Regions from separate parts of the Vibrio sp. SCSIO 43137 genome, predicted to be linked through region 1. Evidence: riboswitches for the same ligand, from Rfam matches in the RefSeq annotation. Region 1 holds a riboswitch; each other region holds the start of a gene.

Region 1 (3,275 bases):
AAGTTTGTTAACACCAAACGCAGACTTGAGCTAAAAGGTATTGTCGGAGATATCTCTGTTTACGATGACTTTGCCCACCACCCGACGGCTATAGAGCTGACCTTAGGCGGGTTAAGAAACAAAGTTGGTGAGAATAAGATCATTGCAGTACTGGAGCCAAGGTCTGCAACAATGAAAATGGGTGTTCATAAGCAGACTCTGGTGGCTTCCCTTGAGCAGGCGGACTCTGTTTATCTTTATCAGCCAGACAATATTTCATGGTCAGTAAGTGAAGTCACGGAGCATTGTCGTCAGCCGGCTTACACTCATAATGAAATTGAACAACTGGTTGCCGCTATTGTTGCTGAAGCTAAAACGGGCGACCAGATTCTGGTCATGAGTAATGGTGGCTTTGAAGGTATTCATGGCAAGCTGATAGCGGCACTGGAACAGAAACAGAAGGTAGTAAATTAATGGAGCAGAAAAAATCCATCACTCTGGCATTTACCGGTGCTTCTGGAGCGCCATACGGCTTGCGACTGTTAGAGTGCCTGCTGGCAGCCGATTACCGGGTCTATCTTCTGATCTCTTCTGCTGCCCGGGTTGTCCTCGCTACTGAAGAGGGGTTAAAGTTGCCTGCTAACCCTGAAGCGGCCAGAGATGTGCTGGTTAAGAAACTGAACTGCTGTGAAGAAAACCTGATTGTCTGTGGCAAAGAAGACTGGTTTTCACCGGTGGCATCCGGCAGTGCTGCACCTAAGCAGATGGTGATCTGCCCTTGTTCTGCCGGCAGTGTTGCCTCTGTTGCCCACGGAATATCAGATAACCTGATTGAACGAGCCGCAGATGTAGTATTGAAGGAGCGTGGACAACTGCTAATGGTGGTGCGTGAAACACCATTCTCGACTCTTCACCTGGAGAATATGCATAAACTGTCTCAGTTGGGCGCTACCATTATGCCGGCAGCCCCCGGTTTTTATCATCAACCTGAGTCCATAGAAGATTTGGTCGACTTTATGGTAGCGAGAATACTGGACCACCTTGGTATTGAGCAGGGACTGGTTCCGCGCTGGGGCTATGATCAGCGTTAACGGATTTCTGGCTGTTTTTCGTAGCCGAAACCACTAATTCAGATTACAATCATCCGGACTCATCGGGGTGCTGCATTTTTGCGGCTGAGATTAAGCAATTAGAACCCGTACACCTGAACCAGATAATACTGGCGTAGGAATTGAGCTGGGATATATCATCCTTCCTCATACCTGTGCCGCTCAAACCAAGGAGAGCGTCCAGTGAAATACACTATTTCTGCATTAACATTAGCCCTTTCATTTTCATCCTTCGCATCGGATAAGCTGACAGTTTACACCTATGATTCATTTGCTTCTGACTGGGGACCGGGTCCTGCGGTAGAGAAAGCCTTTGAAGCTCAGTGCGGCTGCGATCTGGAATTTGTTGCCCTTGACGATGGTGTTTCCATTCTTAACCGTCTTCGTCTGGAAGGCAGTAAAAGCAAAGCGGATATTGTGTTAGGTCTGGACACCAACCTGATGGCAGAAGCAAAAAAATCCGGATTATTGGCAGAGCACAAGGCAGATACGTCGGCAGTAAATCTGCCTAACGGCTGGAGTGATACTACTTTTATTCCTTATGATTACGGTTACTTCGCTTTTGTTTACGATAAAACTAAGCTGGCTAATCCGCCGAAAAGCCTGAAAGAGCTGGTAGAAAGTCGTCAGGATATTAAGGTGATCTATCAGGATCCCCGCACCTCAACACCGGGACAGGGCTTGATGCTGTGGATGAAGTCCGTTTATGGCGATGACACGGCCGCTGCATGGAGCCAATTGGCTAAGAAAACCGTTACGGTAACCAAAGGCTGGTCTGAAGCCTATTCTATGTTCCTGAAAGGAGAGTCAGATATGGTGCTCTCCTATACCACCTCTCCGGCTTATCATCTGATTGCTGAGAAGGATGACAACTACCGTGCAGCGGATTTCAGTGAAGGGCACTACATGCAGGTTGAAGTGGCTGCCAAGACAAAAAATGCCGCTAACCCGCAACTGGCTGACAAGTTTATGCAGTTTATTCTGTCTGGTGACTTCCAGAATGCTATGCCGACCGGAAACTGGATGTATCCTGTCACCGCTGTCGACTTGCCAGAGGGCTTTGAGTCTCTGACCAAACCAAAACAGTCCCTGAGCTTCACTCCCGAACAGGTTGCCGGAGAGAGAAAATCATGGATTCGTGAGTGGCAGAGTGCATTAACTAAATAATCTCTATAACCCTGTGCTGCAGATGCCTATTTGCAGCACATTAAATTATTCAGGGCAGGAAAGTCTCAAGTTCAGGTAGAGAAACAGATGCAGAGAATCCCTAAATCAGGTTTCGTCGTAGCAGCAGCGATTTTGCTGTTTGTTATCTCTGCCCTGAGTGCCTTACTGCTCTATACCCCTGAAGTCCGCTTTAGCCAGTACTGGAACGACGGCTACTACCGGCATGTTACCTATTTCAGCTTCTATCAGGCATCTTTGTCTATGCTGATAAGCGTCTCTCTGGCGATTCCCGTTGCCCATGCGTTAAGCCGCAGACAGTTTTTCGCCAAGGCTTTTTTGCTTAAGGTATTTTCTATAACGCTGGTTTTGCCGGTTCTGGTGGGGGTTTTCGGCTTGCTGGCGATATATGGCAACAGTGGTCTTGTGGCTGAACTGTTTCAATGGCTGGAGAGGGAACTGCCTTTTTCAATTTATGGCCTGAACGGCATTCTGCTGGCCCATGTGTTTTTTAATCTGCCCTATGCCAGCCGCCTGTTGTATCAATCTCTTGAAACGATTCCTGAGCAACAGCATAAGCTGTGTGCTCATCTGGGCATGAGTCACTGGGATAAGTTCCGGCTGGTGGAGTGGCCAAGGCTGCGTCAGCAACTACCTCATGTATGCGGGCTGGTTTTTATGCTCTGCTTTACCAGTTTTGCCACCGTAATGGCGCTGGGTGGAGGGCCTAAATCGACCACTATTGAACTGGCAATCTATCAGGCGATTAAGTTCGATTTTGATTTGCAGGCAGGGGCAGTATTGGCACTGTGGCAAATGTTACTTTGTGCCTTGTTATCATTTTCCATACAGAGAATGGCAAAACATACTCCGCTGATTTCGCAGCGGTGTGACAATCCCCTTGCTGTGACAAAAGACAGCAGAAGGGCAAGGTTATGGGACGGCTTCTGGATTGTTTCTGCGGTTATTCTGGTTATTCCCCCCCTTATTATGGTGGTGATAAGCGGACTAAACAGCAGTTTA
Region 2 (3,275 bases), 440 kb from region 1:
CAGATGAAATCCGCGCTTACTGCTTTTAGTAGCAGCCAGATAAGCAGATGATTGTTGTGTTTGCTTTTTACGTTTTTGAGTGTGTGTCAGCTCAGACATAGTCTTTCTCCAGCGTCTGAATAATCTCCTGCTGCGCAACAGCAAGAGAGGCATCCATATTTCGCGGGATAGCGCCCTGAGGTGAAGGGAGCTTAACTGCGCTGGCCGGCTGGCCGGTCATAATATAGATATGGTTACCGAGCCTGAGTGCTTCCTGTGGATCATGGGTGATCAGGATTACTGTCTTATTTTTCAGCAGGCGTGCAGAGAGGTTTTGCAGCTTATAGCGTGTCACTGCATCTAATGCTGAGAAGGGCTCATCCATCAGAATAACAGGCTTATCCTGCATCAGGGTTCTTGCCAAAGCTGCCCTCTGTCGCATTCCGCCGGAGAGTTGATGAGGAAGTTTTTCTGCGTGCTCTGACAGGCCAACAGCGTCAATCAGTGACAGGGCTTTTTGCTTCGCTAGTTGAGCATCGTCAGGTGTAGTGAATATCAGGCTAAGGCAGACATTATCTATCACCGACAGCCACGGCATCAGCAAATCCTGCTGCGCCATATAAGCAACCTGGCTGCTGTTTTCCGAATGCCAGATAACATCACCGCAGAAGTTCACTTTGTCAGATAACAGTCCGGCCAGATATCGCAGCAGGCTGGACTTGCCACAGCCACTTCTGCCCAGAATACAGTTCCATTGCCCCTGAAAGATCTGCATATCCAGTTTGCTGAATACCGGATATTGGCTGTCGGCATAGCTTAGTTCTGCCCGGCGGATATCAATCTGCACAGGATTGATCATGGTGCGGCTATCCATTGTTCTGGCTGGCAAAAAAGTGATGTACCGGCCCGTGACCCTGGCCGATATTGAGTTGGTCGGCGTGGGCTATGGCCTGTGATATGTACTCTTTACCTGACTGAACGGCCTGTTGCAGTGACTGGCCTTGTGCCAGGTAACTGGCGATAGCCGACGAAAGGGTACAACCGGTGCCATGAGTGTTTTGGGTGTTTATTCGTTTTTGGCTAAGGCGGCTAACTGTATTGGCTTGTATCAGTAGATCTGTACTATCTGATTCGTTCTCAAGGTGGCCACCTTTTAGCAGGACTGAGCGGGTATCAAGTTCTCTGAGTTTGTCCGTCAGAGTTCTCATTTCTGCTTCTGTCTGAGGCAGGGGCGAACCGGTAAGTGCTGCTGCTTCGGGAAGGTTAGGGGTAATCACTGATGCCAGTGGTAATAGTTCTGACTTAAGAGTTTCAATAGCCGATTGCTGAAGAAGTAGATCTCCGCTGGTGGCCACCATAACAGGGTCTAGCACCAGATGTTGTGGCTGGTACTGTCTTAGCTTTGCTGCCACTGCGCAGATTACTTCAGAATCAGCCAGCATACCTACTTTGACAGCAGAGATTGCCAGATCGGAAAAAACCGAATCTAATTGCTGAGAGACAAAGTCTGCATCAACGGGATAAATGCCGTCTACTCCAAGGGTATTTTGCGCTGTCAGAGCAGTAATAACAGAACAGGCATAACTTCCGGTGGCTGAAATGGCTTTAATATCGGCCTGAATACCGGCACCGCCGCCGCTGTCAGAGCCTGCAATTGTGAGAACAATGGGTGTGGAGTGATTCGCTGTCATAGTCTTTTCCTAAACATGGACGTATAGGAAAAACAGCTGCCTGAAAACGGAGAATGCTTAAGAGATCAAAGCATGGTCAGATGAGGCATCGCTATTAGTTCCCTACGTCAGTATTAACTGCATCAGGTTCAACGGGTCCCATTTTACTGGTCTCAGCTTGGGGCTTTTACTCTGGGTAAAAACCTTAGCTCCCCGACTAATATCTAGAATTTGTTCGCCACGCAGTGTAGCAAATCCAACTTTGAACGCAAGCTATGGTTTTAACCCGCGTTTAGTACAGAAATGAAAAAAGCCGGGTTAGCGGCTTTTTTCATTATGGGCGGTTACTGTAAAAGGAGGAGATTACCAGCCTTTAACTACGCCGCCTTTAAAGATGTCAGATGCCGCGTTATAAACATCTTCAGTCTGGTATGCCTTAACAAAATTCTGTACGTTTTCAGCATTAACATTCTCTTCGCGGGCAACGATCAGGTTTACATACGGAGACTCTTTATCTTCAACAAAGATACCGTCTTTCTGAGGAGTCAGGTCAATGCTGCTTGCGTAAGTTGTGTTGATGATAGACAGAGCCACGTCGTCAAGAGAACGTGGAAGCTGAGCGGCATCCAGTTCAACAATAGTGATGTTTTTCGGGTTTTCTACGATATCACGAACGGTACCCTGCAGGCCGACATTGTCACGTAGCTTAATCAGACCTTGTTGCTCAAGAAGCAAAAGAGCACGGCCAAGGTTTGTCGGATCATTTGGTACTGAGATACGTGCGTCGTTAGCGATTTCATCAACAGATTTAACCTGCTTAGAGTAACCGGCAATCGGATAGACAAAAGAGTTACCTGCGATTGACAGCTTGTAGCCACGGTCAACAATTTGCTGATCAAGGTATGGCTTGTGCTGGAATGCGTTGATATCAACTGAGCCATCATCCAGTGCAGCATTCGGTGTAACATAGTCTGTGAAAGTCACCAGCTCAACATCCAGGTTGTACTTCTCTTTTGCTACTTTAGCGGCAATCTCAGCAACCTGTGCTTCGGCACCAGCCATGACACCTACTTTGATTTTACTTGTGTCAGCTTGTTTCTCTCCGCAACCGGCAAGGATAAGGGCGGAAGCGGCGGTGGTTACGGCCAGTAGTTTCTTAAGGCTAAATTTCATCTTGATATCTCCTGTATAATTTTGAGCTGTTTTATCTCGTCTGTAGCAACAGCTTTGGTTTATCTGTGGTCTACCCGGCGAACAACGGCATCGCCAAGTGATTGAATAATTTGAACTAAAATAATAAGCATCACCACGGTGACGGCCATAATCACCACGTCATAACGGTGGAAGCCATAGCGGATAGCAACGTCTCCCAGACCACCACCACCAACGGTACCGGCCATAGCGGAATAGCTGACAAGGGTTACTAGCGTGATAGTTACCGAGTTCACTATGGTTGGTAGTGCTTCCGGCAGTAATACCTTGGTAATAATCTGAGTTGGCGTTGCTCCCATAGACTGCGCTGCCTCTACAAGACCAGACGGAACTTCCAGTAATGCGCCTTCAATCAGGCGGGCTACAAAAGGAATCGCACCGATAGTGAGGGGAACAATGGCGGCAGTTGTGCCG
Region 3 (3,275 bases), on a different replicon from region 1:
ATCCCAGCTGTCACACACTCTTTGGGAGCTGGTAAAACTGAGAGTGTCACAAATCAATCAATGCGCCTTTTGTATTGATATGCACAGTAAAGATGCGCTTAAAGGTGGTGAACAGGCAGACAGGTTGATAGGCTTAAGTGCATGGCGGGAGATGCCACTATATAGTATTAATGAACGCATTGCCCTGAACTGGGCAGAGGAACTCACCCTTAACGGAACCGCATCTGAAGCAGACTATCAGTCAGCACTGGATGCGTTTGGTGAACAGGGCTTGGTTATTCTTACTCTGGCGGTCAATGCTATCAATAGCTGGAACCGGATCGCAAAGGTGTTTAAACCCGAAATAGGCAGCCTGTCCTAGTTAAGCTTTAAATCAAAGATTAAGAAGAATGGATTTTCGAATCATAAAACCTAAAGGAAAGCTATCCGGCCATATTCAGGCAATATGGTCGGTGCGCAATGGGACAACCGAACATAGCCCTGTCCGTAAACCTTTATATTGTGACGGCGGCTCCGGGGTCACTTTTCTGATCCGGGGAGATATCTGCCTGTCCGATACTTCGGTTAATCAGGATATCTATGTTCAGAAGAACAGTAAGACGACCCAGATTATAGAAATTAATGAAAACACGCAGCTTTGTGGTATCCGCTTTCACCCCGGAATGATGCCCGATTCATTTTCGGATATCACTGCAGTTGAAGCGGATACCGGGTCAATCCCTTCTATCAGCAGCCTATACTCTCTTCTATTATCTGAAGCAAAACTGACTAGCCAGCTCACCACTATGTATCGCTGGTGTAGTACGCATCTCGACCTGAATGATCCTGAATTAATAAAGCGAAACCAACTGCTCAGTCACACTGAACAAGGTAAAATCGGTGAACAATTTCAAACCAGCCAGAGGCAGATTGAACGAAATTTTAATCAATGGATTGGGATGAGCCCGAAAAAGTATCAGCGCCTGCGCAGGGTACACTCAAGTTTAACGTATCTGAGGGATAACCCTGACACTCCCCTTTCCGACCTCGCTTTAGCCAAAGGTTTTTCCGATCAGGCTCATATGACACGGGAATTTAAATCCTTTGTACTGACAACCCCGGGCAATATCAGCCAGAAAATTAAGGCCAAAATACGCTCAGGAAACTCAGGGCACTGACTTTTTCAGCCAAGCAATCATAAGTCCCGGTTAAAACGTCAATAAAAGCTCCGCTGATTTTCATATTTTGCTTGGTTTACAAACAGTTCTGCTATAACCTTTGTCGTGCCCATACTGGGCGCCATACTTGTCGGAGTGCCATTTGGCTGAGACCGTTTATTCGGGATCCGTTGAACCTGATCAGGCTAATACCTGCGAAGGGAACAAGAGAAGATGTCTTTTTTGCCAGAGATCTGTCTGGTGAAACCTATCTGTTGTCAGGTGCAGTTTTGCGCCCTGATCACTCTTGTAGCATCAATCCGGCAAGCATTTTATTTCTGAATAAAAGGAAAAATGCATGTCGAGTCGCAAACATCAAAGAGAGGAAGCGAAGCAATTTATAGATTCGCTTACCACTCAAGCTTACCCAAACTCTCAAAAAATTTATGCTCAAGGTTCCAGAGATGATATTCGTGTCCCAATGCGTTCCATCACTCTTTCTGATACCTTGATTTCAGGCACACCTGAAGAACCTATATTTGAACCAAATAACCCGGTTTCGGTCTACGATACTTCTGGTCCCTACACAGATCCTCTGCATACAATCAATATTTATCGTGGGCTGCCATTGCTTAGAGAGTCGTGGATAGATGAAAGGGCAGACACTCATCACCTGACGCAGGCCTCCTCTGAATATACCAATCAACGCCTTAGTGACGACACGTTAGATGAACTGCGCTTTCAGCATAATGCGCGCATTCGACGCGCAAAACCCGGTAAGCGCGTCACTCAACTTCACTATGCGCGACAAGGCATTATCACTCCAGAGATGGAATTTATTGCCATCAGAGAGAATATGCGAAGAGCTACGAACATAGACTCTCAACTTGCACATCAACATATGGGACAAGCCTTCGGTTCAACCTTACCAGAAGAGATCACGCCGGAGTTTGTTCGCAAAGAAGTGGCAGAGGGACGGGCAATTATTCCCTGCAATATTAACCATCCCGAATCAGAGCCTATGATTATCGGCCGAAACTTCTTAGTTAAGGTCAATGCAAACATAGGTAATTCTTCAGTAAGTTCTTCCATTGAAGAAGAGATAGAGAAGTTGATCTGGGCCTCTTTTTGGGGAGCAGATACCGTAATGGATCTCTCCACCGGACGAAATATTCACGAAACCAGAGAATGGATTCTGCGTAACAGCCCTGTGCCTATCGGTACGGTACCTATGTATCAGGCACTTGAAAAGGTCAACGGTATTGCTGAAAACCTCAGTTGGGAGGTTATGCGCGATACTCTGATAGAACAAGCCGAACAAGGCGTCGATTATTTCACTATTCATGCCGGATTACGTCTTCACCATGTACCAATGACGGTGGACAGAGTCACCGGAATCGTATCCCGTGGAGGTTCAATCATTGCCAAGTGGTGTCTGGCTCATCATCAAGAGAGTTTTCTATACAGCAACTTTCGGGAAATTTGTGAAATATGTGCTCAGTACGATGTCGCACTGTCGCTTGGTGACGGATTACGCCCGGGGTCAATTGCTGATGCAAATGATAAAGCCCAGTTCGCAGAACTGCATACGCTGGGTGAACTGACCCAAATTGCCTGGCAATACGATGTTCAGGTCATTATTGAAGGCCCCGGCCATGTCCCGATGCAGTTGATTAAAGAGAATATGGATGAGCAGCTTAAACACTGTCATGAAGCACCATTTTATACACTGGGCCCGATAACAACGGATATTGCTCCCGGTTATGACCACATTACTTCTGGTATCGGGGCTGCAATGATTGGCTGGTACGGCTGTGCCATGTTGTGTTATGTCACCCCGAAAGAGCACCTTGGCCTTCCGGATAAAAACGACGTTAAGACAGGCTTAATAACCTACAAACTGGCAGCACACGCGGCTGATCTGGCAAAAGGACACCCCGGGGCTCAGATACGGGATAACGCTATGTCCAAAGCAAGGTTTGAGTTCCGTTGGGAAGATCAATTTAATCTGGCGCTCGATCCTACAACTGCGCGTGAGTTTCACGACCAAACCATTCCAAAACAATCAGGTAAGGTTGCCCATTTTTGTTCAATGTGCGGACCTAAGTTCTGCTCAATGAAAATCTCTCACGAAGTCAA

Evidence for each region. A riboswitch is a leader RNA that binds a small molecule or an ion and turns the genes downstream of it on or off. The one in region 1 is predicted to bind thiamine pyrophosphate.
Region 2: linked by a shared signal. The riboswitch ahead of thiD (bifunctional hydroxymethylpyrimidine kinase/phosphomethylpyrimidine kinase) and the one ahead of thiB (thiamine ABC transporter substrate binding subunit) in region 1 are both predicted to bind thiamine pyrophosphate.
Region 3: linked by a shared signal. The riboswitch ahead of thiC (phosphomethylpyrimidine synthase ThiC) and the one ahead of thiB (thiamine ABC transporter substrate binding subunit) in region 1 are both predicted to bind thiamine pyrophosphate.

The regions. Positions count from the first base shown of each region.
Region 1 covers NZ_CP116383.1:3,001,513-3,004,787, reverse strand. Annotated here, with positions in the region: gene mpl (UDP-N-acetylmuramate:L-alanyl-gamma-D-glutamyl-meso-diaminopimelate ligase) at 1-453, shown strand, start outside; gene PK654_RS14015 (flavin prenyltransferase UbiX) at 453-1,070, shown strand; TPP riboswitch at 1,124-1,227, shown strand; gene thiB (thiamine ABC transporter substrate binding subunit) at 1,272-2,255, shown strand; gene thiP (thiamine/thiamine pyrophosphate ABC transporter permease ThiP) at 2,343-3,275, shown strand, end outside.
Region 2 covers NZ_CP116383.1:2,559,154-2,562,428, reverse strand. Annotated here, with positions in the region: gene PK654_RS12015 (ABC transporter permease) at 1-39, opposite strand, end outside; gene PK654_RS12010 (ABC transporter ATP-binding protein) at 92-838, opposite strand; gene thiD (bifunctional hydroxymethylpyrimidine kinase/phosphomethylpyrimidine kinase) at 846-1,670, opposite strand; TPP riboswitch at 1,753-1,875, opposite strand; gene PK654_RS12000 (MetQ/NlpA family lipoprotein) at 2,013-2,822, opposite strand; gene PK654_RS11995 (methionine ABC transporter permease) at 2,882-3,275, opposite strand, start outside.
Region 3 covers NZ_CP116384.1:188,525-191,799, reverse strand. Annotated here, with positions in the region: gene PK654_RS16665 (carboxymuconolactone decarboxylase family protein) at 1-361, shown strand, start outside; gene PK654_RS16660 (helix-turn-helix domain-containing protein) at 390-1,157, shown strand; TPP riboswitch at 1,279-1,377, shown strand; gene thiC (phosphomethylpyrimidine synthase ThiC) at 1,495-3,275, shown strand, end outside.